2 linked regions of the Caldimonas thermodepolymerans genome follow. Each later gene encodes a partner of the first gene's protein in a complex. Links are inferred from orthologs where the notes say so. Each region holds a gene or a part of one and is shown on either strand. Other genes may lie near its edges.

The links.
Region 2: the proteins of dnaG (region 1) and dnaB are in contact, whole or in part, in a crystal structure (PDB 2R6A), measured with the Geobacillus stearothermophilus proteins. The link is inferred for Caldimonas thermodepolymerans from one-to-one orthologs. Residues at the interface, in WP_049624496.1 of Geobacillus stearothermophilus: Lys456, Leu457, Leu458, Pro459, Ala460, Asn463, Ala464, Leu467, Leu535, Leu536, Ile537, Ala538, Gln544, Glu545, Asp548, Tyr549, His552; in WP_033016901.1 of Geobacillus stearothermophilus: Ser13, Glu15, Ala16, Gln18, Glu91, Leu92, Asp94, Ala95, Val96, Pro97, Thr98, Ala99, Ala100, Asn101, Tyr104, Tyr105, Ile108.

The regions. Positions count from the first base shown.
Region 1 is NZ_CP064338.1:2,280,289-2,294,878, reverse strand. Bases 1-2,962 are described here. They hold dnaG (DNA primase), read right to left. Parts: upstream 2,431-2,962; coding sequence 571-2,430; downstream 1-570. Other genes in these bases: ggt (gamma-glutamyltransferase), read right to left, coding at 2,493-2,962; rpoD (RNA polymerase sigma factor RpoD), read right to left, coding at 1-217. Also shown: more of ggt, read right to left, coding at 2,963-4,262; IS481_RS10750 (3-hydroxyacyl-CoA dehydrogenase), read right to left, coding at 4,382-5,140; IS481_RS10745 (bifunctional salicylyl-CoA 5-hydroxylase/oxidoreductase), read left to right, coding at 5,315-7,675; IS481_RS10740 (SDR family NAD(P)-dependent oxidoreductase), read left to right, coding at 7,680-8,447; IS481_RS10735 (MarR family winged helix-turn-helix transcriptional regulator), read left to right, coding at 8,444-8,968; IS481_RS10730 (enoyl-CoA hydratase family protein), read left to right, coding at 8,971-9,831; IS481_RS18375 (acyl-CoA dehydrogenase family protein), read left to right, coding at 9,853-11,007; IS481_RS18370 (AMP-binding protein), read left to right, coding at 11,023-12,657; IS481_RS10720 (ABC transporter substrate-binding protein), read left to right, coding at 12,728-13,903; IS481_RS10715 (branched-chain amino acid ABC transporter permease), read left to right, coding at 13,965-14,590. UniProt on the Escherichia coli protein: RNA polymerase that catalyzes the synthesis of short RNA molecules used as primers for DNA polymerase during DNA replication.
Region 2 is NZ_CP064338.1:2,073,196-2,087,633, forward strand. Bases 5,960-8,769 are described here. They hold dnaB (replicative DNA helicase), read right to left. Parts: upstream 8,178-8,769; coding sequence 6,741-8,177; downstream 5,960-6,740. Other genes in these bases: IS481_RS09710 (PhoH family protein), read left to right, coding at 5,960-6,665; rplI (50S ribosomal protein L9), read right to left, coding at 8,337-8,769. Also shown: thrC (threonine synthase), read right to left, coding at 1-1,154; IS481_RS09690 (homoserine dehydrogenase), read right to left, coding at 1,181-2,491; IS481_RS09695 (pyridoxal phosphate-dependent aminotransferase), read right to left, coding at 2,513-3,739; IS481_RS09700 (Mth938-like domain-containing protein), read left to right, coding at 3,889-4,263; IS481_RS09705 (peroxiredoxin), read left to right, coding at 4,367-4,843; more of IS481_RS09710, read left to right, coding at 5,016-5,959; more of rplI, read right to left, coding at 8,770-8,789; rpsR (30S ribosomal protein S18), read right to left, coding at 8,802-9,086; priB (primosomal replication protein N), read right to left, coding at 9,134-9,415; rpsF (30S ribosomal protein S6), read right to left, coding at 9,457-9,819; IS481_RS09740 (sodium:solute symporter family protein), read right to left, coding at 10,076-12,196; IS481_RS09745 (DUF4212 domain-containing protein), read right to left, coding at 12,200-12,457; IS481_RS09750 (tetratricopeptide repeat protein), read right to left, coding at 12,601-13,194; IS481_RS09755 (hypothetical protein), read right to left, coding at 13,185-13,481; ppsA (phosphoenolpyruvate synthase), read right to left, coding at 13,644-14,438. UniProt on the Escherichia coli protein: The main replicative DNA helicase, it participates in initiation and elongation during chromosome replication. Travels ahead of the DNA replisome, separating dsDNA into templates for DNA synthesis.

The sequences.
Region 1 (14,590 bases):
CCTTGGGCTTGCGGCCGCGCTTGGCCTTGGGCTTGCCGTCGTCGGCCGCGCTGCTCCTGGCCGCGCGGGTGGTCTTCGCGGCGGCCTTGGCAGCCGGCTTGGTCTTTTCCTTCTCTTCCTTCGCCGCGGCCGCCTTGGTGACCTTCTTCTCTTCGGTCTCCGTGGCCTTGGCAGCCTTGGCGGTGGATTTCGCGGGGGCGGATTTCTTCGCGGTCATGAACTTCCTCGGATGGATCTGGGCTCAGACGGCCAGCCGGCAGGCCGCATGACGCCACCGGCGGGCACATGCGGGAAAACTGGCAGGCAGGACAGAGCCTGACGCGTCTGATCCGGAACAGATGAGGACATCGATCCGAAGGTCAAGCGTCGGCTCAGGTGGGCAAGCTGGCGTGAACTGTCTTCGAGGGCAGCCCTTGCGGGAGGGTTTGGCCTGATCATCCCCGTGTCGCGGGTGGCCGGATCCGGAAGGTGCTGCTGTCACTCTTGCCGCGCATCAAACCGGAAATTATCGCCGACGCATCCCTGTTTGTCAAAAAAACGGGTTTGTCAAGGGCCGAAAACCGTGGCAAATCAACGGTCGCGGGCGGCGACCAGGCTTTCGATGCGGTCTTTCAGCGCCTTGCACTGGTCGAGCAACTCGCGCGCCCGCTGCAAGGTCTCGGGGTCGAGGGCGCCGGATTCGAACAGCATGGCCCGCTCGTCCTCCAGCGCACGCAGCAGCAGCCGGTCCACCACGATGGCCAGCTCGCACGACAGGTCCACGCCGTCCTCGGGCTCGTGCAGCTCGCGCAGGCGCTGCACCAGCGCCTCGCTGCCGTTGCCGAAGTCCTCGCGTGCCATTTCTTCCAGCAGGGTGGTGGCGCTGACCGGGCCCTGGTCGTTCAGGTGCCGCTCGATCCAGGCAAAGGCCGGGCCGTAGGGGGCGACCTGCTCGGCCAGCAGGTCGTGGGCCGCCGGCGACAGCTCGTTCCACAGCTCGCAGCGGCATACCAGCAGCCACAGCGCCCGGTCGAGCAACGTGGGAGTGCCCGACAGCAGCCGGCGCGAGGCGGGCGGGCGCCGGCCCGGGCGGCTGCCGGGGCCCCCGGCCTCGCGCCCGGCCGGCCGGTGGGACGGCGCGGCATGGCCGCCGTCGCCGATCCAGGCCTGATGCAGCTCGTCGACCGGCATCGCGGCGTGCTGCGCCAGCTCGGCCAAGATCTGGCGGCGCAGCAGGCCGTCGGGCAGCGCCTGCCACAGCGGGCGCGCCTGCGCCAGGAAGCGCGCCCGGCCCTCGGCGCTGCCCAGCTCGCAGCCTTCGCGGGCGGTCTCGACCAGCTGGCGCGACAGCGGCACGGCCTCGGCGACGCAGCGCTCGAAGGCCTCGGGCCCGAAGGCGCGGATGTAGGAGTCGGGGTCGTGCTCGGGCGGCAGGAACAGGAAGCGCGCGCTGCGGGTGTCGGTCACGTGGGGCAGGGCGGCTTCCAGCGCGCGGGCCGCGGCGCGCCGGCCGGCGGCATCGCCGTCGAAGCTGAACACGACCTGGTCGGTGAAGCGGAACAGCTTCTGCACGTGCTCGGCGGTGCAGGCGGTGCCGAGGGTGGCCACCGCGTTGGGAAAGCCCAGCTGGGCCAGCGCGACCACGTCCATGTAGCCTTCGACCACCAGCGCGTAGCCGCGCTCGCGCAGCGCGGCGCGCGCCTCGTACAGGCCGTACAGCTCGCGACCCTTGACGAACACGGGCGTCTCGGGGGAATTCAGGTACTTCGGCTCGCCCTCGTCGATCACGCGCCCGCCGAAGCCGATCACCTCGCCGCGCACGTTGCGGATCGGGAACATGATGCGGTCGCGGAAGCGGTCATAGTGGCGCGCCTCCTCGCCTTCGCCCTGGGCGATCACCAGGCCCGACTCGGTCAGCAGCGGGTCGTCGTACTGCGGGAAGACGCTGGCCAGCGTGCGCCATCCGGGCGGGGCGTAGCCCAGCCCGAAGCGGGCCGCGATCCCGCCGGTCAGGCCGCGGCCCTTGAGGTACTGCACCGCCCGGGGGCTGGCCTTGAGCTGCTTGCGGTAGTGCTCGGCCGCACGGCCCAGCACGTCGGTGAGCGTGGCGCGGCGCTCGCGCTCCTGCGCGGCCTGGGCGCGCTGCTCGGGGGTGCCGTGCTCCTCGGGGACCTGCAGGCCGAATTCCTGTGCCAGCTCGCGCACCGCGTCGACGTAGCCCAGCCCGCCGTGCTCCATCAGGAAGTCGATCGCGTTGCCGTGCGCGCCGCAGCCGAAGCAGTGGTAGGTCTGGCGCGTCGGGCTGACGATGAAGCTGGGGGTCTTCTCGTTGTGGAAGGGGCACAGCCCCTTGAAGTTGATGCCGGCCTTCTTGAGCTGCACGTAGCGGCCGACGATCTGGACGATGTCGGCGCGTGCGAGGAGGTCTTGCTTGAAGCTCGGCGGGATCACTGCAGGAGTCTACCCAAGCCGCCGCCCGGCCGGGGCGGCGGGGTTCCCGCCGGTGCAGGCGCTCAGTCGCCCATCACGATGCCTTCGCGGCGCGGGTCGGCGCCGCCGAACCAGCCCTCGGCCGTGCGCTGGATGGCCTGCAGGCCGCTGGTCATGTTCATCTCGCGGATCTCGTGGCCGCGCGCACGCAGCGCCTCCAGCGTGGCGGCCGGGAAGCGCTTTTCCTCCAGCAGCGTCGGGCCGTTGTTGGAGCCGAAGTTGGGCAGGCTGATCGCCTGCTGCGCGTCCAGGCCCCACTGCAGGGTGCCGAGCAGCGTCTTGGCGGTGTAGTGGATGATGGCCGCGCCGCCGGGCGAGCCCAGGCTCATCACCAGCCGGTTCGTGCCCTGCTCGAACACCAGCGTGGGGCTCATGCTGGAGCGGGGGCGCTTGCCCGGCTGGACGCGGTTGGCGACCGGCAGGCCGTCGGCCGCGGGCGCGAAGGAGAAGTCGGTCAGCTCGTTGTTGAGCAGGAAGCCGCGCACCATCTGGCGCGCCCCGAACTGGTCCTCGATCGTCGTGGTCATCGCCAGCGCATTGCCGTAGCGGTCGACGATGGAGATGTGCGAGGTGCCGCGCTCGACCTGGTCCGCTTGCGGGGCGTAGGCCACCGCGCCGCCGCGCGGCGCGCCGGGCTTGGCCGTCTTCATGGACTGCACACCGATGGCCGCGGCGCGCTCCTTCAGGTAGGCGGGGTCGATCAGGCTGCGCCAGGAGCCGGCGGGGGGCTGGACGAAGTCCGGGTCGGCGACGTATCGGGCGCGGTCGGCGAAGGCCAGCCGGGCCGCCTCGGTGTAGACGTGCAGCAGGTCGGGGCCGGGCAGGCCGTCGACCAGCGGCTGCGCCACCGGCGCGGCGTGCTCCATGATGCCCAGGATCTGCGCGATCGCGATGTGGCCGGACGAGGGCGGCGGGAAGCCGCACAGGCGGTAGCGCAGCCAGTCCGAGCACAGCGCCTCGCGCTTCTTCGGCCGGTAGCTGGCCAGGTCCTGCTCGGTCATGCGCCCCGGGTTGGTCGGGTGGCCCTGCACCTTGGCGACGATGTCGCGCGCGATCGCGCCGGTGTAGAAGGCATCCGCGCCGCGCGCGGCGACCTCGCGCAGCACCGCGGCCAGCTCGGGGTTGCGCAGCACCATGCCGACGTCACGCGGGTCGCCGTCGGGCTTGTAGAAATAGCGCGCGGCCACCGGGTCCTTCTTCAGGTGCTGCTCGCTGCGCAGCAGGGCGTGCAGCCGCGGGCTGACCCGGAAGCCGTTTTCCGCCAGCGTGATGGCGGGCTGGAACAGCGTGGCCCAGGGCAGGCGGCCGTGTTCCTTGTGCGCCAGCTCCAGCATGCGCAGCGTGCCGGGCACGCCCACCGAGCGGCCGCCGACCACGCCTTCGTAGAAGGCCATGGGCTGGCCATCGGGCTTGAGGAAGAGGTTCTCGTCGGCTGCCGCCGGCGCGGTTTCGCGGCCGTCGTAGGCCTCGAGCTGCTGGCCGTTCCAGTGCAGCAGGAAGGCGCCGCCGCCGATGCCGCTGGACTGCGGCTCGACCAGGGTCAGCACCATCTGCACCGCGATCGCCGCGTCGACCGCCGAGCCGCCGGCCCGGAGGATCTGGTAGCCGGCGTCGGTGGCCAGCGGGTTGGCGGCGGCGACCGCGAAGGTCTTCGTGGCCCAGCCCGGCTTGTCGATGTAGCCGGACGCGGCCTCGGGTTCGTCCGGCGGGGTGTAGCGGAACTCGGGGGCGGTGGCGCAGCCGGCGCACAGGGCCGCGGCGGCCAGGCAGGAAAGGGCAAGGCGCAGCTTCATGGGACTCCTCGTGGGTCTGGCGGGCGCCGCCAGTCGCCTGGCGGCCGGGAGTGCCGGGGCATCTTACGGCGGCGCCGTGCTCCGCCTGCGTGTCGAAGCGTTACCCGAGCCCGGGACGATCAGCGCGGAGCCAGGCGGATCGCGCCGTCGAGGCGGATCACCTCGCCGTTGAGCATCTCGTTGGTGACGATCGCATGCACCAGCTTGGCGTAGTCCTCGGGCGTGCCCAGGCGCGAGGGGAAGGGCACGCTGGCGGCCAGCGAATCCTGCACCTCCTTGGGCATGCCGAACAGCATCGGCGTGCCGAAGATGCCCGGGGCGATGGTCATGTTGCGGATGCCGTTGCGCGCCAGGTCGCGGGCGATGGGCAGCGTCATGCCGACCACGCCGCCCTTGGAGGCCGAGTAGGCGGCCTGGCCGATCTGGCCGTCGTAGGCCGCCACCGAGGCGGTGGAGATCAGCACGCCGCGCTCGCCGGTGGGCTCGGGCTCGTTCCTGCACATGGCCTCGGCGGCCAGGCGGATCATGTTGAAGGTGCCGATCAGGTTGACCGTGATCACCTTGGTGTAGAGGTCCAGGGGGTGGGCACCGTCCTTGCCCACGGTCTTGGCTGCCGGGGCGATGCCGGCGCAGTTGACCAGGCCGACCAGCTTGCCCAGCGAGGTGGCCTTCTCGACCACCGCCTTGCCGTCGGCCTCGCTGGCGACGTCGCACTTGACGAAGGCGCCGCCCAGCTCGCGGGCGACGGCCTCGCCCTTGTCGACCTGCAGGTCCGCGATCACCACCTTGCCGCCCTCGCGCGCGAGCATGCGTGCCGCGCCTTCACCCAGCCCCGAGGCGCCGCCGGTGACGATGAAAACCTTGCCCTGGATGTCCATGTTCGTGCTCCTGAAAGGTCGTGTGGGATTGACGTGAACGTAAACGTCAATTGTGGACGAACTCCGGGCCGATCCGGCAGGCCGCCGGTGCGACGGGGGCTCGGTAGAAACCATGAGGCCGGCCGGCGAGAAATTCATTGAAGTCTCAATACTTGAGACCTAAAGTGTCCTGGCATGAAGATCGTCTGCATCGGCGGCGGGCCGGCCGGCCTGTACTTCGCCCTCCTGATGAAGAAGGCGGATCCGGGCCACGACATCACCGTGGTGGAGCGCAACCGGCCGTACGACACCTTCGGCTGGGGCGTGGTGTTCTCGGACCAGACCCTGGGCAACCTGCAGGCGGCCGACGCGCCGACCGCGCAGGCGATCCTGGATGCCTTCAACCACTGGGACGACATCGAGATCCACATCCGCGGCCGCACGGTGCGCTCGGGCGGACACGGCTTCTGCGGAATCGGTCGCAAGCGGCTGCTCAACATCCTGCAGGCGCGCTGCGAGGCGCTGGGCGTGAAGCTGCAGTTCGAGACCGAGGTGGAAAGCGACGAGCAGTTCGCCGATGCCGACCTGATCATCGCGTCCGACGGGCTGAACAGCCGCATCCGCAACCGGTATGCCCACGTGTTCCAGCCCGACATCGACCTGCGTCGTTGCCGCTTCGTGTGGCTGGGCACGCACAAGCTGTTCGACGCCTTCACCTTCGCCTTCGAGGAAACCGAGTTCGGCTGGTTCCAGGCCCACGCCTACCGCTTCGACACGGACACCTCGACCTTCATCGTCGAGACGCCCGAGGAGGTCTGGCGGGCCGCGGGCCTCGACCGGATGGACAAGGAAGAGGCCATCGCGTTCTGCGAGACGCTGTTCTCGAAGTACCTGGACGGCCACCGGCTGATGTCCAACGCGGCGCACCTGCGCGGCTCGGCACAGTGGATCCGCTTCCCGCGCGTGGTCTGCCGGACCTGGGTGCATCACAACGGGCGCGCGCCCGTGGTGCTGATGGGCGACGCGGCGCACACGGCGCACTTCTCGATCGGCTCGGGCACCAAGCTGGCGCTGGAGGATGCGATCGAGCTGGCGCGCTGCATCGGGCAACGCCGCGGCGACCTGATGGGCGCGCTGCAGGACTACGAGGCGGTGCGCAGCGTCGAGGTGCTGCGCATCCAGAACGCGGCGCGCAACTCGACCGAGTGGTTCGAGAACGTCAGGCGCTACGTGCACCTGCCGCCCGAGCAGTTCGCCTACTCGCTGCTGACGCGCTCGCAGCGCATCAGCCACGAGAACCTGCGCCTGCGCGACCGCGGCTACGTCGAACGCTACGAGGACTGGCTGGCCGAGCGCAGCGGGGTGCGGCGCGCGCCGCACGCGCAGCCGGTGCCGCCGATGTTCACGCCGTACCGCGTGCGCGGCCTCCAGCTCAAGAACCGCGTCGTGGTCTCGCCGATGGCGCAGTACTCGGCCGTCGACGGCATCCCGGGCGACTACCACCTGGTGCACCTGGGCGCCCGCGCGATGGGCGGGGCGGGCCTGGTGTTCGCCGAGATGACCTGCGTGTCACCCGATGCGCGCATCACGCCGCATTGCCCGGGGCTGTGGAACGACGCCCAGCAGCAGGCCTGGCAGCGCATCGTCGACTACGTGCATGCGCATACCGACGCGAAGATCGCGCTGCAGCTGGGCCATGCCGGCCCCAAGGGCTCGACCAACGCCCCCTGGGAGGGCGAGGGCGCCGACCGGCCGCTGCCGCAAGGCAACTGGCCGCTGATCTCGGCCTCGGCGGTGCCCTACCTTGAGGACGGCCCGGTGCCGCGCGCGATGACCCGCGAGGACATGGACCGTGTCAAGGCCGATTTCGTCGCCGCGACGCGGCGCGCCGCCGCGGCCGGCTTCGACTGGCTGGAACTGCACTGCGCGCACGGCTACCTGTTGTCGGCCTTCATCTCGCCGCTGACCAACCGGCGTGACGACGAGTACGGCGGGCCGCTGGAGAACCGGCTGCGCTATCCGCTCGAGGTGTTCCGCGCGATGCGCGAGGCCTGGCCCGGGCACCTGCCGATGTCGGTACGCATCTCGGCGCACGACTGGGTCGAGGGCGGCACGACGCCCGACGACGCGGTCGAGATCGCGCGCGCCTTCAAGGCCGCCGGTGCCGACATGATCGACTGCTCCTCGGGCCAGGTCAGCGTGCGCCAGCAGCCGGTGTACGGGCGCATGTACCAGACGCCCTTTGCCGACCGCATCCGCAACGAGGCGGGCATCCCCACGATCGCGGTCGGGGCGATCTCCGAGGCGGACCACGTCAACAGCATCATCGCCGCCGGCCGTGCCGACCTGTGCGCGATCGCGCGGCCGCACCTGGCCAACCCGGCCTGGACGCTGATGGAGGCGGCCCGGATCGGCTACACCGATCTCGAATGGCCCCGCCCGTACCGCGCGGCCAAGACGCAGCTGGAGCGCAACCTGGAACGCGAGAAGGCGGCCGCGGCGCAGGTCGCGGGGCTGTCGCCGCTGCAGCAGGCCAACCTGGCATTGGGGGTGTGAGCGCATGGGCCTGCCAGGACGTCATGCAGTGGTCACCGGCGCGGCGCGCGGCATCGGCGCGGCGATCGCGCGCACGCTGGCTGCCGAGGGGGCGCGCCTGACCCTGATGGGACGCCATCACGACGCGCTGCAGGCGCTCGCGCGCGAGCTGCCGGGCGGCCCGCATGCCGCGGTGGCGGTCGACGTGGCCGAGGCCGAGGCGGTGCAGGCGGCGTTCGCCGCGGCGCGCGGGCGGCTGGGGCCGGTGGCCATCCTGGTCAACAACGCGGGCCAGGCCGAGAGCGCGCCGTTTCGCAAGACCTCGGCGGCGTTGTGGCAGCGCATGCTGGCGGTGAACCTCACCGGCAGCTTCCTGTGCGCGCAGCAGGCGCTGCCCGACATGCTCGAGGCCGGCTGGGGCCGCATCGTCAACATCGCCAGCACCGCCGGGCTGAAGGGGTACGCGTACGTCTCGGCCTACGTGGCCGCCAAGCACGGCGTGGTGGGGCTGACGCGCGCCCTGGCGCTGGAGGTGGCGCGACAGGGCGTCACCGTCAACGCGGTGTGCCCGGGCTATACCGACACCGACATCCTGCGCGACAGCATCGCCCGCGTCGTCGAGAAGACCGGCCGCAGCGCCGGCGAGGTGCGCGCGCAGTTCGCCGCCGGCAATCCGCAGGGGCGCATCGTGCAACCGCAGGAGGTGGCCGACGCGGTGCGCTGGCTGTGCGGGGAGGCGGCCGGCGCGGTCAACGGCCAGGCGATCGCGATCTGCGGCGGGGAGCTGGCATGAAGCGCAAGCCCGTCTCCCCGCTGGACGATCACCGCATCGGGCTGGAGGCCCGGGTGGCGTCGGACGACCACATGGCCTTGAAGCTGTGGCTGCGCCTGCTGTCGTGCACCACGCAGATCGAGACCGAGATCCGCAAGCGCCTGCGCGCGCGCTTCGGCATCACGCTGGCTCGCTTCGACTACCTGGCCCAGCTGCACCGTCACCCGGAGGGGCTGCGCATGAACGCGCTGTCGCGCTACCTGATGGTGACCGGCGGCAGCATCACCGGCCTGACCGACGAGCTGGAGAAGGAGGGCCTGGTCGTGCGCGAGGCGGTGCCCGACGACCGGCGCTCCTTCCTGCTCAAGCTGACGCGCCAGGGCCGCGAGGTGTTCGAGCGCATCGCGAGCGAGCACGAGGCCTGGGTCATCGAGCTGTTTTCCGACCTGAGCTATGGCGATCGCAAGACGCTGTACGAGCTGCTTGGCCGGTTGCGAGTGCACATGGCCGCGCGCCAGAACCAGTCCCAGGAGGTGGTGTGACGATGTCCGCAGATCAACCCCGTGTCGACCCGGCCCTGGTGGCCGGCAACCGCATCCGGCTGTCCGGCTACGAGGCGCGGCATTTCCGCTGGACGGTGCACGAGCGCGTGGGCACCGTCACGCTGGACCGGCCGCAGCGCAAGAACCCGCTGACCTTCGATGCCTACGCCGAGCTGCGCGACCTGTTCGGCCGGCTGCGCCACGCCGAGGACGTGCAGGCGGTCGTGGTCACCGGCGCAGGCGGCAACTTCTGCTCCGGCGGCGACGTGCACGAGATCATCGGCCCGCTGCTGCGGCTCAAGGCGCCGGAGCTGCTGATGTTCACCCGCATGACCGGGGACCTGGTCAAGGCGATGCGGCACTGTCCGCAGCCCATCGTCGCCGCGGTGGACGGGGTCTGTGCCGGTGCCGGCGCGATCATCGCGATGGCCTCGGACCTGCGCTACGGCACGGCGCGCAGCCGCACCGCCTTCCTGTTCAACCGTGTCGGGCTGGCGGGCTGCGACATGGGCGCCTGCGCGCTGCTGCCGCGCATCATCGGACAGGGCCGGGCCAGCGAGCTGCTCTACACCGGCCGTGCGATGGGGGGCGAGGAGGGCCTGCAATGGGGCTTCTTCAACCGCCTGTGCGAGCCGGAGCATCTGCTCGAGCAGGCGCAAGCACTGGCGCACGAGCTGGCGCATGGCCCGACATTTGCGAACGGCCTGACCAAGGCCATGCTGCACCAGGAATGGGACATGGGCATCGACCAGGCCATCGAGGCCGAGGCGCAGGCCCAGGCCCTGTGCATGCTGACCGAGGACTTCTCGCGGGCCTACCACGCCTTCGTCGAGAAGCGCCGCCCGACCTTCGAGGGCAACTGAAGCCAGGAGCAGGAGACGGCCATGAGCGACACCCGCTATCTCGACTGGCCGTTCTTCGAGGAGCGCCACCGGCGCCTCGTGCAGGCGCTGGACGCCTGGGCGCAGGAGCGGCTGCCCGGCGCCGCCCACGGGGCGGACGTCGATGCCACCTGCCGCACGCTGGTGCGGCTGCTGGGCGAGGGCGGCTGGTTGCGTCACGCGGTGGCCGACGGCACTGCCCCGATCGACACCCGCGCGATCTGCCTGATCCGCGAGACGCTGGCCCGCCACGACGGGCTGGCGGACTTCGCGTTCGCGATGCAGGGGCTGGGCTCGGGGGCGATCAGCCTGGAAGGCACGCCCGGACAGCGTGCGCACTGGCTGCCGCGCGTGGCGCGCGGCGAGGTGATCTGTGCCTTCGCGCTGTCCGAACCCGAGGCCGGCTCGGACGTCGCGGCGATGCAGTGCGCCGCGCGCGAGGAGGGAGGGCAGGTCGTGCTCGACGGCGAGAAGACCTGGATCTCCAACGGCGGCATCGCCGACCTCTACGTGGTGTTCGCGCGCACCGGCGAGGCGCCCGGCGCGCGCGGCATCTCGGCCTTCATCGTCGAGGCGGGCACGCCCGGCTTCGAGATCGCCGAGCGCATCGACGTGATCGCGCCGCACCCGCTGGCGCGGCTGCGATTCAGCGGCTGCCGCATCCCGGCGGCCAACCGGCTGGGCATGCCGGGTGCGGGCTTCAAGCTCGCGATGCGCACGCTGGACGTGTTCCGCACCTCGGTGGCGGCTGCCGCGCTCGGCTTCGCGCGCCGCGCGCTGGACGAGGCGCTGCAGCGTGCCACCACGCGTCGCATGTTCAACCAGACGCTGGCGGACTTCCAGCTCACCCAGGCCAGGCTGGCGCAGATGGCCACCACCATCGACAGCGCCGCCTTGCTGACCTACCGCGCGGCCTGGCTGCGCGACCAGGGGCAGTCCGTGACGCAGGAGGCCGCGATGGCCAAGATGGCCGCCACCGAAGGCGCCCAGCAGGTCATCGATGCGGCCGTGCAGATGTGGGGCGGCCTGGGGGTGACCAGCGGGCAGACGGTCGAGCGGCTGTACCGCGAGATCCGTGCCCTGCGCATCTACGAAGGAGCGACCGAAGTGCAGCAGCTCATCATCGCCCGCGAGCTGCTCAAGGCCGCCCGAGCCTGAGAAGGAGCATGCGCCATGACGTACACCGCCCATGTCGACACCTTCGCGCGCGACCACCTGCCGCCGCCGGAGCTGCAGCCGGAGTTCCTCTTCACGCTGCCCGAGCTGCAGTTTCCCGCGCGGCTGAACTGTGCCCACGAGCTGCTCGACCGCTGGGTCGAGAGCGGGCAGGGCGACCGGCCGTGCATCCGGGCGCCGGGGGGCGTGTGCTGGACCTACGCGCAGCTGCAGGCGCAGGCCAACCGCATCGCCCACGTGCTGGTGCGCGAGATGGGCCTGGTGCCCGGCAACCGGGTGCTGCTGCGCGCGCCGAACAACCCGATGCTGGCGGCCTGCTGGTTCGCGGTGATGAAGGCCGGCGGCATCGCGGTGGCGACGATGCCGCTGCTGCGCGCCAAGGAGCTGAAGCAGATCATCGACAAGGCCCAGGTCTCGCACGCGCTGTGCGACCATTCGCTGGCCGGGGAGCTCGAGGCGGCCGCGGCGCAGTGCCCGACGCTGCAGCAGCTGCGCCACTTCCGGGACCCGTCGCCGCAGGGGCTGGAGGCGGCGATGGCGCGCCAGGGCGCACAGTTCGACAATGTCGCGACCGCGGCGGACGACACCTGCATCATTGCCTTCACCTCCGGCACCACCGGCCAGCCCAAGGGCACGATGCACTTCCACCGCGACGTGATGGCGATCTGCGCGTGCTGGCCGCCGCACGTGTTGAAGGCCGCGCCCGACGACGTGTTCATCGGCAGCCCGCCGCTGGCCTTCACCTTCGGCCTGGGCGGCCTGCTGCTGTTCCCGATGAGCATCGGTGCCTCCACCGTGCTGCTGGAGAAGGCCGCGCCCCCGCTGCTGCTGCCGGCGATCCAGGAGTTCGGGGCCACCGTGCTGTTCACCGCGCCGACCTCGTACCGCGCGATGGCCGCCGACGCGAAGCGCCTGCGCATCGGCGCGCCGCACGGCGGCACGCTGCGCAAGTGCGTCTCGGCCGGCGAGGCGTTGCCGGCGGCCACCCGCCAGCTCTGGAAGGACGCCACCGGGATCGAGCTGATCGACGGCATCGGCTCGACCGAGATGCTGCACATCTTCATCTCGGCCGACGAGGCGCATGCCGTGCCCGGCGCGACCGGCACCGTGGTGCCGGGCTACCAGGCCTGCGTGCTGGACGACGAGGGCCGGCCGGTCGCGCCCGGGGTGATCGGGCACCTGGCGGTCAAGGGGCCGACCGGATGCCGCTACCTGGCCGACGAGCGGCAGCGCCAGTACGTGAAGCACGGCTGGAACGTCACCGGCGACGCCTACGTGCTCGACGAGCGAGGCTACTTCCACTTCCAGTCACGCACCGACGACCTGATCGTCTCGGCCGGCTACAACATCGCCGCGCCCGAGGTGGAGGATGCCCTGCTGGCGCACCCTGCGGTGGCCGAATGCGCGGTGATCGGGGTGCCCGACGAGGAGCGCGGCCAGCTCGTCAAGGCCTTCGTCGTGCTGCGCGAGGGGCACCGCCCGGGCGAGGCGCTGGTGCAGGAGCTGCAGGACTTCGTCAAGCGCAGCATCGCGCCGTACAAGTACCCGCGCGCGATCGAGTTCCGCGACTCGCTGCCGCGCACCGAGACCGGCAAGCTGCAGCGCTACCGGCTCAAGCCGGGTGCGGTGTAACCCGCTGTCGGGAAGCCCCCGACTTCGTGCATGCTTGCGCCTTCCGTTCCACCCACACCAGGAGACCGTGATGTCCGAGCCCTTGCGTCATCTTGTCCTTGCGTTGACCCTGGCGGCCGCGGCGACCGGCGCCCCCGCTGCCGACCGTGTCAAGATCGGGTTTCTCAGCACCCTGTCCGGGCCGGGCGCGGGCCTGGGCATCGACATCCGCGACGGCTTCAACCTGGCACTGAAGCACACCGGCGGGAAGCTGGGCGGGCTGCCGGCCGAGGTCATCGTCGCCGACGATCAGCAGAGCCCCGATGCGGCGCGCCAGACCACCGACCGCCTGCTCAAGCGCGACAAGGTGGACTTCATGACCGGGGTGGTGTTCTCCAACGTGATGCTGGCGATCGGTCAGCCGATCTTCGCGTCGCAGACCTTCTACATCAGCGCCAATGCCGGGCCGTCGCAGTACGCCGGTGCGCAGTGCAACCCGTTCTACTTCAACGTCGCCTGGCAGAACGACAACCTGCACGAGGCGGTGGGCAAGACGGTGGCGGACAAGGGCTTCAGGAAGGTCGCGCTGCTGGCGCCCAACTACCCGGCCGGCAAGGACGCGCTGACCGGCTTCAAGCGCTTCTACAAGGGCGAGGTGGTGCAGGAGATCTACACCCGGCTCGGGCAGCTGGACTACGCCCCCGAGCTGGCGCAGATCCGCGCCGCGCAGCCCGATGCGCTGTACATCTTCCTGCCCGGCGGCATGGGCATCAACTTCATCAAGCAGTTCGTTTCCTCGGGCCTGTCCAAGGACGTCACGCTGTTCGGCCCGGGATTCTCGGCCGACGAGGACGTGATCCGCGCGGTGGGCGATCCCATGCTCGGCATGTTCAACACCTCGCAATGGGCGCACGACCTCGACAACCCGCAGAACAAGCGCTTCGTGGCCGACTTCGAGAAGGAGTACGGCCGGCTGCCGTCGCTGTACGCCTCCCAGGGCTATGACGCCGCGATGCTGATCGATGCGGCGATCCGCGACGTCAAGGGCCGCATCGAGGACAAGGACGCCGTGCGGCGTGCGCTCAAGGCGGCCAACTTCAAGTCGGTGCGCGGCGCGTTCCGCTTCAACACCAACCATCACCCGGTGCAGGACTACTACCTGCGCGTGGTGGTCAAGGACGCGCAGGGGCGCGTGACCAACCGCACCCTGTCCACCGTCTTCAAGGACCATGCCGACGCCTATGTCGGCGAGTGCAGGATGAAGTGATGCGCCGCCTGCCTGCACGCCGACGCAGCCCGGGCGGGCGCCGGGCCGCAGGGGGGCGCGGATGACCGCCACGCTGATCCTCGAGCAGGCCCTCAACGGCCTGCAGTTCGGCCTGATGCTGTTCCTGCTCGCCGCCGGGCTGACGCTGGTGTTCGGGATCATGGACATGATCAACCTGGCGCACGGCTCGCTGTACATGGTGGGGGCCTACCTCACCGCGGCGGCGGCGCAGGCCTCGGGGTCCTTCCTCGCGGGGCTGGCAGCCGGCATCGCCGGCACCGCGCTGTTCGGCATCGCGCTGGAAGTGACGATCCTGCGGCGGCTCTACCAGCGCGACCACCTGTCGCAGGTGCTCGGCACCTTCGCGATCCTGCTGATGTGCAACGAGGCGGTGCGCATGATCTGGGGCGCGCAGCCCATCCTGCTCAACCCGCCGGCGGCGCTGGCCGGGCCGGTGGAGCTGTGGCCCGGCTTCCAGTACCCGGCGTACCGGATGCTGATCATCGCGGTCGGGCTGGCGGTGGCGGCGCTGCTGTACCTGCTGGTGGTGCGCACGCGCATCGGCATGCGGGTGAGGGCGGGCGCGTCCAACCGCGAGATGGCGCTGGCGATGGGCTCGGACATCCGGCGCCTGTTCACGCTGGTGTTCGGCGTCGGCGCGGCGCTGTGCGCGGTGGCCGGCGGCCT
Region 2 (14,438 bases), 210 kb from region 1 along the record:
CGCTCCCAGGTGTCACGGATCGTCGCCAGGCGGTCGGCATGGGTGCTCTTGCCCGAGACGAAGCCGTAGTCCGCCACGCGGGCGAACTCCTGCGGCTGCAGCTGGAACGAGCCGCGCTGCTCCACGTCCTCGGCGAACAGCTGGCGCGTGCGCGCCGCGTCGCGGCCCAGCAGGTCGAACACGAAGCGCTCGAAGTTCGAGGCCTTCGAGATGTCCATCGAGGGGCTGGAGGTCTCGTGCGTCTCCGCGCTCTTGCGCACGCGGTAGACCCCGGTGCGGAAGAACTCGTCCAGCACGTCGTTCTCGTTGGTGGCCAGCACCAGGCGCCGGATCGGCAGGCCCATCATGCGCGCGACGTGGCCGGCGCAGATGTTGCCGAAGTTGCCCGAGGGCACCGCGAAGCTGACCTGCTCGTCGTTGCTCTTGGTGGCCTGGAAGTAGCCGGCGAAGTAGTACACCACCTGCGCGACTAGGCGCGCCCAGTTGATCGAGTTGACCGTGCCGATGCGGTAGCGGCGCTTGAACTCCAGGTCGTTCGAGACCGCCTTGACGATGTCCTGGCAGTCGTCGAACACGCCCTGCACCGCCAGGTTGTGGATGTTCTCGTCCTGCAGGCTGTACATCTGCGCCTGCTGGAACGGGCTCATGCGGCCGTAGGGCGAGAGCATGAACACCCGCACGCCCTGCTTGCCGCGCATCGCGTACTCGGCCGCGCTGCCCGTGTCACCGGAGGTGGCGCCCAGGATGTTGAGTTGCTCGCCGCGGCGGGCCAGCTCGTACTCGAACAGGTTGCCCAGCAGCTGCATCGCCATGTCCTTGAACGCCAGCGTCGGACCGTTGGACAGGGCTTCCAGGCACAGCCCCGGCTCCAGGGGCTTGAGCGGCACGATCGCGTCGGTGCCGAACACCGTGCGGTTGTAGGTGCGCTGCAGGATGTCGCGCAGGTCCGCCGCCGGGATGTCGTCGATGTAGAGCGACAACACTTCGAAGGCCAGCTCGGCGTACGACAGGCCGCGCCAGCGCGCCAGCGTCGCGGCATCGACCTGGGGATACTCGACCGGCAGGTACAGGCCGCCGTCCGGGGCCAGGCCTTCGAGCAGGATTTCGGAGAAGCCGCGGGGCGTGCGGTCGCCACGGGTGCTGATGTACTTCACTTGGAACTCCGTTCAGACCGACGCGTTCAGTTCAGCTCTTCCTTGCGGATGCGCACGATGGGCTGCAGCACCGTGGGCAGCGCCTCCATCTGAGCCATCGCGCGGTTCATGCGCCCTTCCTCGGTGTCGTGCGTCAGGATGATGAGGTCGGTCTGGTTCTCGTCGTCCCCCGCCTCGCGCTGCAGCACGGCATCGATCGAGATGTCGTGCTCGGCCAGGATGCCGGTGATGCGTGCCAGCACGCCGGCCTGGTCGGCCACGCGCAGCCGCAGGTAGAACGAGGTCACCACCTGGTCCATCGGCAGGACGGGCGTGTCGTCCAGCGCATGCGGCTGGAAGGCCAGGTACGGCACGCGATGGTCCGGATCGGCGGTGTGCAGGCGCGTCACGTCCACCAGGTCGGCCACCACCGCCGAGGCGGTCGGCTCCGAGCCCGCGCCCTTGCCGTAGTACAGGGTCGCGCCCACCGCGTCGCCATGGACGACGACGGCGTTCATCGCGCCCTCGACGTTGGCGATCAGGCGCGACTGCGGCACCAGCGTCGGGTGCACGCGCAGTTCGATGCCGTGCTCGCGGCGCTTGGTGATGCCCAGCAGCTTGATGCGGTAGCCCAGCTGTTCGGCATAGGTGATGTCGGCCGCCTGCAGCTTGGTGATGCCCTCCACATAGGCCTTGTCGAACTGCACCGGCACCCCGAAGGCGATCGCGCTCATGATGGCCGCCTTGTGCGCCGCGTCGATGCCCTCGATGTCGAAGGTCGGGTCGGCCTCGGCATAGCCCAGGCGCTGGGCCTCCTTCAGCACGGTGTCGAAGTCCAGTCCGCGCGAGCGCATCTCGCTGAGGATGAAGTTGGTCGTGCCGTTGATGATCCCGGCGATCCACTGGATGCGGTTGGCGGTCAGCCCCTCGCGCAGCGCCTTGATGATCGGGATGCCGCCGGCCACGGCAGCCTCGAAGGCCACCATCACGCCCTTGGCGCTGGCCGCCTCGAAGATCTCGGTGCCATGCACCGCCAGCAGCGCCTTGTTGGCCGTCACGACGTGCTTGCCGGCCTCGATGGCCTTGAGCACCAGCTCCTTGGCGCGGGTCGTGCCGCCGATCAGCTCGACGACGATGTCGATCGCCGGGTCGGTCACCAGCGCGTCGAAATCGGTGGTCAGCTCGACATCGGAACCGAGCGCGGCGCGCGCCTTCTCGGGGTTGCGCACGGCCACGCGGGCGATCTCGATCCCGCGGCCGGCGCGACGCTGGATTTCGGTCTGGTTGCGCTGCAGGACCTTGACGACACCGCTGGCGACGACGCCGGCGCCCAGCAATCCGATGCGGATGGGATTCATAGGAATGTGAACAGTGGAATTTCAGTAGGAATGACGTTTGCGGTAGTTCTCGAGGAAGCGCGCGATGCGTCCGAACGCCTCCGTCAGGTCGTCGGAGTTCGGCAGGAACACCACCCGGAAGTGGTCCGGCTGCGGCCAGTTGAAGCCGGTGCCCTGCACGATCAGCACTTTTTCCTCGGCCAGCAGCTCGTAGGCGAACTGCTGGTCGTCCTGGATCGGATAAACCTTCGGATCCAGCCGCGGGAACATGTACAGCGCCGCCTTCGGCTTGACGCAGCTGACGCCGGGGATCTCGGTCAGCAGCTGGTACGCCAGGTCGCGCTGGCGGCACAGGCGCCCGGTCGGCGCGACCAGGTCCTTGATGCTCTGGTAGCCGCCCAGCGCGGTCTGGATCGCCAGCTGCCCCGGCGTGTTGGCGCACAGGCGCATCGAGGCCAGCATGTTCAGGCCCTCGATGTAGTCCTGCGCGTGCTTCTTCTCGCCCGAGACCACCATCCAGCCAGCCCGGTAGCCGCAGGAGCGGTAGTTCTTCGACAGCCCGTTGAAGGTCACGAACAGCACGTCGTCGGCCAGCGAGGCGATGCTGGTGTGGGTGTTGCCGTCGTAGAGCGTCTTGTCGTAGATCTCGTCGGCGAAGATGATCAGCTGGTGCTGGCGCGCCACCTCGACCAGCTCCTTCAGCAGCGCTTCCGGGTACAGCGCGCCGGTCGGGTTGTTGGGGTTGATCACCACCAGCGCCTTGGTGCGCGGCGTGATCTTGGCCTTGATGTCGGCCACGTCGGGCAGCCAGTCGGACTGCTCGTCGCACATGTAGTGCACCGGCGTGCCGCCCGACAGCGACACCACCGCGGTGTACAGCGGATAGTCGGGCGCCGGGATCAGGACCTCGTCGCCGTTGTTGAGCAGCGCGTTCATCGCCATGCCGATCAGCTCGGAGGCGCCGTTGCCGAGGAACACGTCGTCGACGGTCACACCGCGGATGTTCTTTTCCTGCGTGTAGTGCACGACCGCCTTGCGCGGCGCGAACAGGCCCTTGGAGTCGGTGTAGCCGGCCGTGTGCGGGACGTTGCGGATCATGTCCTGCACGATCTCCTCGGGCGGCTCCAGGCCGAACGCGGCGAGGTTGCCGATGTTCAGCTTGATGATCTTGTGGCCCTCTTCCTCCATCTGGCGTGCCTTCTCCAGCACAGGCCCCCGGATGTCGTAACAGACGTTGGCGAGCTTGGCGGACTTGGACACAGGCTTCACGGGAACCTCCGCAGGTGGAAAGACCGGCACCAGCAGGGATTTGGGGCCGATGCTGCAGTGCAAAACCTATAATTTAACCACACGTATCTCCCGTGCCGCAGGCGCATTCCCCTCCTTGCCGCGCATCCGCGCATGTTTCTGACGTCATCGTGAAACTGCAGCCCGACCGGATCGATTCCGCCAACGTGATCGGCGCTCACGGCCCCGAAGGCGTGACCGTCAACGGCCAGCTGCATCGCAGCAGCATCGTCGTGCCCTTCCGGGGGGACGTCGCGGCCTGGCCGTGCACGCGCGTCGAAGACCTGCGCGCCGAGCACTTCGAACAGGTGGCGCGACTGCAGCCGGAGGTGGTGCTGTTCGGCAGCGGGCCGAAGCTGCAGTTCGCCCGGCCCGAGACCCTGCGCCCGCTGATCGAGCGCGGCATCGGCATCGAGACGATGGACACGGGGGCGGCCTGCCGCACCTACAACATCCTCGTGTCCGAGGGGCGCTCGGTGGTGGCCGCCCTGCTGCTCGCCGAATGAACGCCGCCGGCCCCGTACAAGCCCGCACGGAGCTTGGGACTTGACGGGAGCCGGTATAATCAAGTGCTACGCCGCACAGGCGCACCACTTCAAATAAACCTACATGACGCCAGCTCTGAATAAACCCCTTCCGGAATTTGAAGCGCTCGCGACTGGCGGTGTGAAGTACACGCCGCAGGCTTATGCCGGGCAGACGGTCGTGCTGTACTTTTACCCCAAGGACAATACTCCAGGCTGCACCACCGAGGCGATGCAATTCCGCGACAGGCACAAGGACTTCGTGAAGGCCGGTGCCGTGGTGTTCGGAGTCTCGCGCGACAACATGGCCTCGCACGACAAGTTCAAGGCCAACCTCGACCTGCCGTTCGAACTGATCGCCGACACCGAAGAAAAGCTCTGTCACATGTTCGGCGTGGTGAAGAACAAGATCATGTACGGCAAGAAGGTCAAGGGCATCGAGCGCAGCACCTTCGTGATCGACGGCGACGGCATCCTGCGCCATGAATGGCGCGGCATCAAGGTCGCCGGCCACGTCGAGGAAGTGCTCAAGGCCGTCAAGGCCCTCAAGAAGGCTGCCTGAGCGCCGTGGCGCGGCCGCCGCGCCGCACGCGCGACGCCGTTGATCCCGTATTCGACTTGTGCATAATGGGCCCATGCCCTTGCGCTGGACTCAAGCATGAATCGCAAAGCCGCACAGCTTGCTGTGCGGCTTTTTGTTTTCGCAGCCTGACGCCCGACATCGTCACTTCGCAATGCCACTGCCGAAACCTCCTGCCAAAAAGGCCACCATCCTGTCCCTTGCCGACATCGACGCCCAGGCTGCGCCGCGGGCGGCGAAACGTTCCTCCAAGGCAGAGCCGGCATCGCCTGCAGTGCTCGACCTGTTCGACCCGGTCGAGAAGCACCTTCCGGTGACGCGTCCGCCGCAGCAGGCCAGGCCCGCCGCCCCGGCCCCGGCCAAGTCCCCCGCCCGCGCCCGCTCGGGCAGCTCCCGGCGCACCGCCCCGGCAGGCCCCAAGCGGCTGTTCGTGCTGGACACCAACGTGCTGATGCACGATCCGATGTCGCTGTTCCGCTTCGACGAACACGACATCTACCTGCCGATGGTCACGCTCGAGGAACTCGACAGCCACAAGCGCGGCATGTCCGAGGTGGCCCGCAACGCACGCCAGGTCAGCCGCGAACTGGATGCCCTGGTGGCCGGCCACCCGGGCCAGATGCCCGAGGAGGGCATCCCGCTGTCGCGCACCGGCCACCGCGAAGCCGGCGGCCACCTGTTCTTCCAGACCCAGCTGCTCAACGTCGAGCTGCCGGACAGCCTGCCACGCGGCAAGGCCGACAACCAGATCCTCGGCGTGGTGCGCGCGCTGCGCGAGCAGCATCCGGAGCGCGACGTCACGCTGGTGTCCAAGGACATCAACATGCGCATCAAGGCGCGTGCCCTGGGACTGCCGGCCGAGGACTACTACAACGACAAGACGCTGGACGACGTCGACCTGCTCTACACCGGCGTGATGGCGCTGCCCCCGGACTTCTGGGAGCGTCACGGCAAGACGATGGAGAGCTGGCAGCAAGGCGGCTATACCTACTACCGCATCAGCGGCCCGCTGGTGCCCAGCCTGCTGATCAACCAGTTCGTCTACCTGGAAGCACCCGGCGTCGCGCCGCTGTACGCCAAGGTCACCGAGATCACCGGCAAGACCGCGGTGCTGCGCACGCTCAAGGAGTACACGCACCAGAAGAATGCGGTCTGGGGCGTGGTCGCACGCAACCGCGAGCAGAACTTCGCGCTCAACCTGCTGATGGACCCGGAGTGCGACTTCGTGACCCTGACCGGCACGGCCGGTACCGGCAAGACGCTGATGACGCTGGCCGCAGGCCTGAGCCAGGTGCTCGATGAACGCCGCTACACCGAGATCATCGTCACGCGGGTGACGGTGCCCGTGGGCGAGGACATCGGCTACCTGCCCGGCACCGAGGAAGAGAAGATGTCGCCCTGGATGGGCGCGCTGGACGACAACCTGGAGGTGCTCGCCAAGGCCGACACCGGTGCCGGCGAATGGGGCCGCGCGGCGACCAACGAGCTGGTGCGCTCGAAGATCAAGATCAAGAGCCTGAACTTCATGCGCGGGCGCACCTTCCTGAACAAGTACGTCATCATCGACGAGGCACAGAACCTCACGCCCAAGCAGATGAAGACGCTGATCACGCGCGCCGGCCCGGGCACCAAGATCGTCTGCCTGGGCAACCTGGCGCAGATCGACACGCCCTACCTGACCGAAGGCAGCTCGGGGCTGACCTACGTGGTCGACCGCTTCAAGGGCTGGCCGCACAGCGGCCACGTCACGCTGGCTCGTGGCGAGCGCTCGCGGCTGGCGGACTTCGCCAGCGACGTGCTCTGACGCCCCTGGCCTGCAGGTGCGCAAACGGCTCCCCCCGGGGAGCCGTTCCTTCCTGGGGCAAGGCCTCGCGGCGCCTCAGTACTCGTCGCCGCCGAAGCTGCCGGGAGCCAGGTTCTCGAACTTGGTCAGCGGCTTCAGGAAGGCCAGCTTCACGGTGCCCACCGGGCCGTTACGCTGCTTGCCGATGATGATCTCGGCGACGCCCGGCTCCTTGCAGGCTTCCTTGGTGTAGTACTCGTCGCGGTAGATGAACATGATCACGTCCGCGTCCTGCTCGATGGCGCCCGATTCGCGCAGGTCGGACATCATCGGCCGCTTGTCGGTGCGCGATTCCACGCTGCGGTTGAGCTGCGACAGCGCGATCACCGGGCAGCGCAGCTCCTTGGCCAGCGCCTTGAGGCCGCGCGAGATCTCGCCGATCACGGTCGCCCGGTTCTCCTCGCTGGTGTTGCTGCTGCCGCTCATCAGCTGCAGGTAGTCGACCACGATCAGGCCGAGCTGGCCGCACTGGCGCGCCTGGCGCCGCGCCCGGGCACGCAGCTCGCTCGGCGACAGGCCCGGCGTCTCGTCGATGAAGATGCTGGCGTTGCGCAGCCGCTCCACCGCCTCCGACAGGCGCGACCATTCGTCGTCGCGCAAGGCGCCGGTGCGCAGGTGCTGCTGGTCGATGCGGCCGAGCGAACCGACCACCCGCAGCGCCAGCTGGGCCGCCCCCATTTCCATCGAGAACACCACCACCGGCAGCCCCTCGTTGACCGCCACGTGCTCGGCGATGTTCAGCGCGAACGCGGTCTTGCCCATCGACGGGCGCGCCGCCAGGATGATCAGGTCGCCCGGCTGCAGGCCGGCCGTCATGCGGTCCAGGTCGAAGAAGCCGGTACGCACGCCCGTGACATCCTCGGCACCGTTCTCGGCCAGTTCCTGCACCCGGTCCAGCAGCTCGACGACCAGGGAGTCCATCGAATGGAAGCCTTGCTTGGCGCGCGAGCCCTCCTCGCCGATCTTGAAGATCTTGCCCTCGGCCTCGTCGAGGATCTGCGACACCGGCCGGCCCTGCGGGTTGAAGGCCGCGGTGGCGATCTCGTCGCTGGCAGCCACCAGCTTGCGCAGCACGGCGCGCTCGCGCACGATCTCGGCATAGCGGCGCAGGTTCGCGGCGCTGGGCACGCTCTGGGCCAGCGCGTTCAGGTACTGCAGGCCACCGCACTCCTCGGCCTTGCCCAGGCTCTGCAGGTGCTCGTAGACGGTGATCACGTCGGCCGGCTTGCTGGCGTTGATCAGCGCCCCGATCGCCGTGTAGATCAGGCGGTGCTCGTAGCGGTAGAAGTCGCTGTCGGTCAGCAGGTCGCCCGCCCGGTCCCAGGCGCCGTTGTCCAGCAGCAGGCCGCCCAGCACGCTCTGCTCTGCCTCGATCGAATGCGGCGGCACGCGCAGGCGCGCGACCTCGTCGTCGGCGCCGCCGCTGCGCGGCGCCGCCCCAGGAAATTCGGTACCGCTCGGGATGGCAGACATAAGGCAAAGAGCTTAGGACCAGCCCCCTGGCATGGCAAGGGAACAAGTCTGTGGACAAACGTTGGACAGCCTGGGGATGAAGCCCCGGGGCCGCCCCGGAAAAGCAAAAGGCCGGTCTTGCGACCGGCCTTGCCAGGACTGCAGCAGCCGCGAGGCGCCTCAGTCGGACTCGGGCACCACGCTGACGGTGATGTCGACCACGACATCGGTGTGCAGCGCCACCGACACCGGGTGCTCGCCGACGGTCTTGAGCGGGCCGGTGGGCAGGCGGACCTGCGCCTTGGCGACCTCGAAGCCCAGCTTGCCCAGGCCTTGCGCGATGTCGTAGGTGGTCACGGAACCGAACAGGCGGCCGTCGACGCCGGCCTTCTGGGCGATCTGGACCGTGATGCCGGACAGCTTCTCGGCCTGCGCCTGGGCCGCTGCCAGCTTCTCGGCCGCAGCCTTCTCGAGCTCGGCGCGCTTGGCTTCGAATTCCTTGATGGCCGCTTCGGTGGCACGACGGGCGGTGCCGGTCGGGATCAGGTAGTTGCGGGCATAGCCGTCCTTCACCTTGACCACGTCGCCCAGGTTGCCGAGGTTGGCCACTTTTTCGAGCAGGATCACTTGCATTGTTCGGGCTCCTCAGACCTTGTGCTGGTCGGTGTACGGCAGCAGCGCCAGGAAACGGGCGCGCTTGATGGCCGTCGACAGCTGGCGCTGGTAGATGGCGCGGGTGCCGGTCAGGCGGGCCGGGATGATCTTGCCGTTCTCGCCGATGAAGTCGCGCAGGGTATCGACGTCCTTGTAGTCGATCTCTTCAACGCCGGCGACGGTGAAGCGGCAGAAACGCTTGCGCTTGAACAGCAGGGACTGCTGGTTGCGACGACCTTTGCGGTCCTTGGAAAACTTGCTACGGGGCGGGGGCATGACGACCTCCTAAATGTCTATCTGTCGATCCGAATACAAAGCGTGGTTCAGAGAAGCTCGGTGATGTGGAACACCACCCCGCGACCGTTGCGCTGCGCAGCGAGGAAGCCGGCGAACTGCTGGGGCACGCCCAGCTCGATCCGGTTCAGGCGCTCTGCCATCGGCCCGATCACCACCGACCTCAGCTCCATGCGGACCTGGCGGGGGTGCCCGGCTTCCGTCACCGTCGACTCGTGCGCCAGGCGCAGGTCGAGGGCCGGAAGGCCGGCGGGCGTGTAGCGCATGCCACCACGCTCGACGATGCTTGCACTCAGAACCAGCCGGTTCATCAAGCCGCGTCGATGCAGGGGCTACGGCCGCAGCCTCGCCGTCAGGCCGACGCTTCCTGTTGCGCCTTCTTCGCCTCTTCCTTCTCGACCGCCTTCATCATCACGGACGGGGCGGTTTCGGCCTTGCTCTTCTGCACCGTCAGGTGGCGCAGCACGGCGTCGTTGAAGCGGAAGGCGGTTTCCAGCTCTTGCAGCGTTTCCTTGCTGCACTCGATGTTGAGGCAGACGTAGTGCGCTTTGGCGAGCTTCTGGATCATGTAGGCCAGCTGGCGGCGGCCCCAGTCCTCGACACGGTGGACCTTGCCACCGGCGTTGGTCAAGACGTTCTTGTAACGCTCGACCATCGCACCGACCTGCTCGCTTTGATCCGGATGGATCAGCAAGACGATTTCATAGTGACGCATGAACACTCCTTGTGGATTCGCGCCCTGGTCCTGTCGGACCCTGCGCAGGAAAGCCGCCCCGGGGCGTCACACCGTCGCGACGCCGCCCGGATGAAGGTCCACCCTTCCCTTCCGGATTGCGCCCCAATAGCCGGGTGCGGCAAGGAAAGCGGCAAAGTATAGCAGATTTGCAACAAAAAAGCCCGCCGGGATGGCGGGCTGGAGGAACCGGGCCGCCCTGGGCAGGTGGCGGCCCGTCGCGCAACCGAAGCCGGCCTCAGGCCGACTTCAGGTTCGGATACCGGACGTGTTCGACCAGTTCCTGGATCTCCTTCTTGGGCGCCGGCGTGATCAGGCTGACGATGATGATCACCGCAAAGCCCACCGGCACGCCGAACAGGCCGGCCGAGATCGGCTCGATGCCCCACCACAGCTCGATCGGGTCGGTGACGCCGAACACGCGGCGCAGCCAGGGCTGGGTCGTGGCCATGTAGTAGAAGGTCAGGCCCAGGCCGGCAACCATGCCGCACACGGCACCCGCGCTGGTCGCACGCTTCCAGAAGATGCCGAGCACGAGGGCCGGGAAGAACGCGGCGGCTGCGAACGAGAACGCGGCAGAGACCAGGAACAGGATGTCCGCGGGCTTCTGCGCGGCCACGTACGCGGCACACAGGGCCACCACCAGCAGCAGCATCTTGGAGATCATGACGCGGCGGGAGGTGGGCGCGTTCGGGTCGATCATCTTGTAGTACAGGTCGTGCGACAGCGCGTTCGCGATGGTCAGCAGCAGGCCGTCGGCGGTCGACAGCGCGGCCGCCAGACCACCCGCGGCCACCATGCCGGACACCACGTACGGCAGGCCGCCGATCGCCGGAGTGGCCAGCACGATGATGTCGCCGCCGATCTTCATCTCGCCGAGCTGGAAGATGCCGTCCTTGTTGACGTCGGTCACCGACAGCAGCGACGGGTCAACCCGGCTCCAGGCGGCAATCCAGTCAGGCAGCTGGTCGAACGGCGTGCCCACCAGCAAGGTGAACACCTCGTACTTGACCAGCACCGCCAGCGCCGGCGCCGTGAAGTACAGCAGGAAGATGAAGAACAGCGACCAGGCCACCGACTCGCGCGCTTCCTTCACCGACGGCGTGGTGTAGTAGCGCATCAGGATGTGCGGCAGCGCGGCGGTACCGACCATGAGGCAGAACACCAGCGCGAGGAAGTTGCGCCGGGACTTCACGAAGGTCGCCTGCTCCGCCTCCGAGCCGTTCGGGTCGCCCGCGAACACCTGCGCGTGCGGCGGCATGCCTCCCAGCGGCTTGGCGCGCGCCTCTGCCGCGGTCTTGGCCGCGGTGTAGGCCTGGCGCGCCTCCGCCTCGGTCTGCGGCAGCGCGGCGAGCGCCTTCTCGGCGGCCTGGATCTCGGCCAGCGGCGCATTCTGGGCCTTCAGGTCGGCCAGGCGCTGCTCGGCGGCGGCCTTGTCGGCTGCCATCGCGGCGGGCACGTCCTTCAGCTTGGCCTCGGCCGCGGCCGCCTGCTGCTTGAAGATCTCGATGACCTCGAGCTCCTTCGGATCGTTGCGCAGGCGGGCTTCGGCCTCGGTCACCTTCTGCAGCTGGTAGCCGTAGACGAGCTGCGGCAGCGGAATGTTGGTCTGCTTCACCGACAGCCAGACCACCGGGATCATGTAGGCGATGATCAGGATGATGTACTGCGCCACCTGCGTCCAGGTCACGGCACGCATGCCGCCGAGGAACGAGCAGACCAGGATGCCACCCAGGCCGACGAAGATCCCGATCTCGAACGCCAGCCCCGACAGGCGGGCGGTGATGATGCCCACGCCGTAGATCTGCGCCACCACATAGGTGAAGGAGCACAGGATCGCCGCGGCGATGCCGATCAGGCGGGCCAGGTTCCCGCCATAGCGCGCGCCCAGGAAGTCAGGGATGGTGAACTGCCCGAACTTGCGCAGGTACGGCGCCAGGAACAGCGCCACCAGGCAGTAGCCGCCGGTCCAGCCCATGATGAAGGCCAGGCCGCTGTAGCCGGTGAGGTACAGCGTACCGGCCATGCCGATGAAGGATGCGGCGGACATCCAGTCGGCGCCGGTGGCCATGCCGTTGTAGATGGCCGGCACGCGGCGCCCGGCGACGTAGTACTCGGCTGCGTCGCTCGTGCGGCTCATGATGCCGATGCCGGCATACAGCAGCACGGTGGCGAGCAGGAAGATGAAACCGATCCAGTTCCGGGGCAGGCCCATCTGCTCCAGGACGGCCAGCACCAGCACGAAGATGATGAAGCCGCCGGTGTACCAGCCGTACACCTTGTTGAGCTGCTTGCGGAACGCGGCATTCGCGGCTGCGCTCGAGCCGCTGCCGCCTGCGGTGGGGGTGAGTCCGGCCATGTGTCAGTCCTCCTCGGCAACGCCGTGTTCCTGATCCAGCCTGTTCATGTACCTGGCGTAGTAGACGATGATCAGCAGGTACACGATCAGGGCTCCCTGGGCGCCCACCCAGAAGCTGAATGGCCAGCCAAAGAACGTGAAGTTGAGATCGCGGGCGAAATATCCGATCACGAAGGTGACGAAGAACCAGATCAGCGTCAGGATGGCGCTGATCCGGAGGTTCTTCCGCCAGTACGCTTCGTGTTTGCTTGTCAACTGCATGGCAGTGGTCTCCTCTGGTGTGCACGCCCCGGACGGCACGCCCGGAGCACGAAAGCAACCCGCTTGCGTCTCCTCCTGCAAGCCTGCAGCCGGGCTGCGCGGGGCCTGACGCCACGCCGTCACCGGCATGGCGGCCTGCCACGTCACACGGCCAAGCCGGTTTCGCGCTCCAGCTGAGCGGCGACCTTGGGCTCGAAGCCCTTGAGATGGCGGATGATCTTCGCCGCCTCTTCGGGCTCGTGACGATCCACATGCACCCGCGCCAGCTGGTACCAGGCATACGGGCTCATGGGCTGCAGTTCGGTGTTGCGCTTGAGGGCCTCGATGGCCTCGTCGAAGCGGTGCGCGCGGATGAGCACGAGGCCCAGGCCGTACCACGCACGATCCAGCTTGGGATCGAGTTCGAGTGCCCGGCGGAAGGCGGCCTCGGCCTCGCCGTAGCGGCCGGCCTCCTCGAGCAGGAAGGCGTAGTTGAACCAGGCCGCCGCCCCGTAGTCGGGGTGCCGGTCGGTCAACTCGCGGTAGTCGGCGATCGCCTCCTCGCGCCGGCCGGCGGTGGCCAGCAGATGCGCCCGGCTGGTCAGCGCGTATGGATCGCCCGGGAACTCGTCGAGCATCCGGTCGAACACCGCCTGCGCCCGGGCGTTGCGGCCGAGCGCGAGCCAGAACATCGCCTCCCACTTGAGGCGACGGTAGTGCCAGCGGTGGTGGAAAGCGGTTCCTTGGTTCACCGACATGCCTGCACTCCGATCTCGACACAGATGCTGATGACCGTCAGCGTGGCCACCACCCAGGCCAGAGCCAGCAGGAGGAAGGCCACCAGGGGCACGTGGGCGTCGATCACGATGCGGGGCGAGATCAGCCGCGCCGCCTTCACGAAGGGCCGCGTGAGGATGCAGAAGATCTGGTAGAAGAGATTGCTGTCCCGGTGGCGACCGGCAATGAGACCCAGCAGCCATTGCCCCACGAACGCCATCAGGGCAATTTCTGCGATCAGCTTGACCGCGGATGCCAGGAACAGCATCGCTTACCTTTGTCTCGTGATCCTGTAACCATTCTTGGCCCGAGCCTTACAGATTTCTGACACGACGGGCGCATCCCGGAACAAGCGAGATCCGGAGTTTCCCTAGCCACAGGAACGAAAAAGGCTCCCCGTGGGGAGCCTTCGTCAGGGACCGCGGGCGCCTTACTTGCGCTCGGCCAGGCGCTGCCAGGTGTCGATCACGGTGTCCGGGTTCAGCGAGATGGACACGATGCCTTCCTGCGCCAGCCACTCGGCGAAGTCCGGGTGGTCGCTCGGGCCCTGGCCGCAGATGCCGACGTACTTGCCCACCGCGCGGCAGGCGGCGATCGCGCGCGAGATCAGCGCCTTGACGGCGGCGTCGCGCTCGTCGAAGTCATGCGCCAGCAGCTCCAGGCCGGAATCGCGGTCCAGGCCCAGGGTCAGCTGCGTCAGGTCGTTGGAGCCGATCGACATCCCGTCGAAGTACTCCAGGAACTGCTCGGCCAAGATGGCGTTGCTCGGCACCTCGCACATCATGATGACGCGCAGGTTGTCCTTGCCGCGCTGCAGCCCGTGCTCGGCCAGCAGCTGGGTGACGCGCTCGGCCTGCTTCAGGGTACGCACGAACGGCACCATGATCTCGACGTTGTCCAGGCCCATGTCGTTGCGCACGCGCTTGATGGCCTCGCACTCCATCGCGAAGGCCTCGGCGAACTCCTCGCTGATGTAGCGCGACGCACCGCGGAAGCCCAGCATGGGGTTCTCTTCCTCGGGCTCGTAGCGCGAGCCGCCGATCAGCTTGCGGTACTCGTTGGACTTGAAGTCCGACAGGCGCACGATGACCGGCTTGGGCCAGAACGCCGCGGCGATGGTGGCGATGCCCTCGGCGAGCTTGTCGACGTAGAAGGCCCGCGGCGAGGCATGGCCGCGCGCGACCGACTCGACCGCCTTCTTCAGCTCGCTGTCGACGTTCGGATA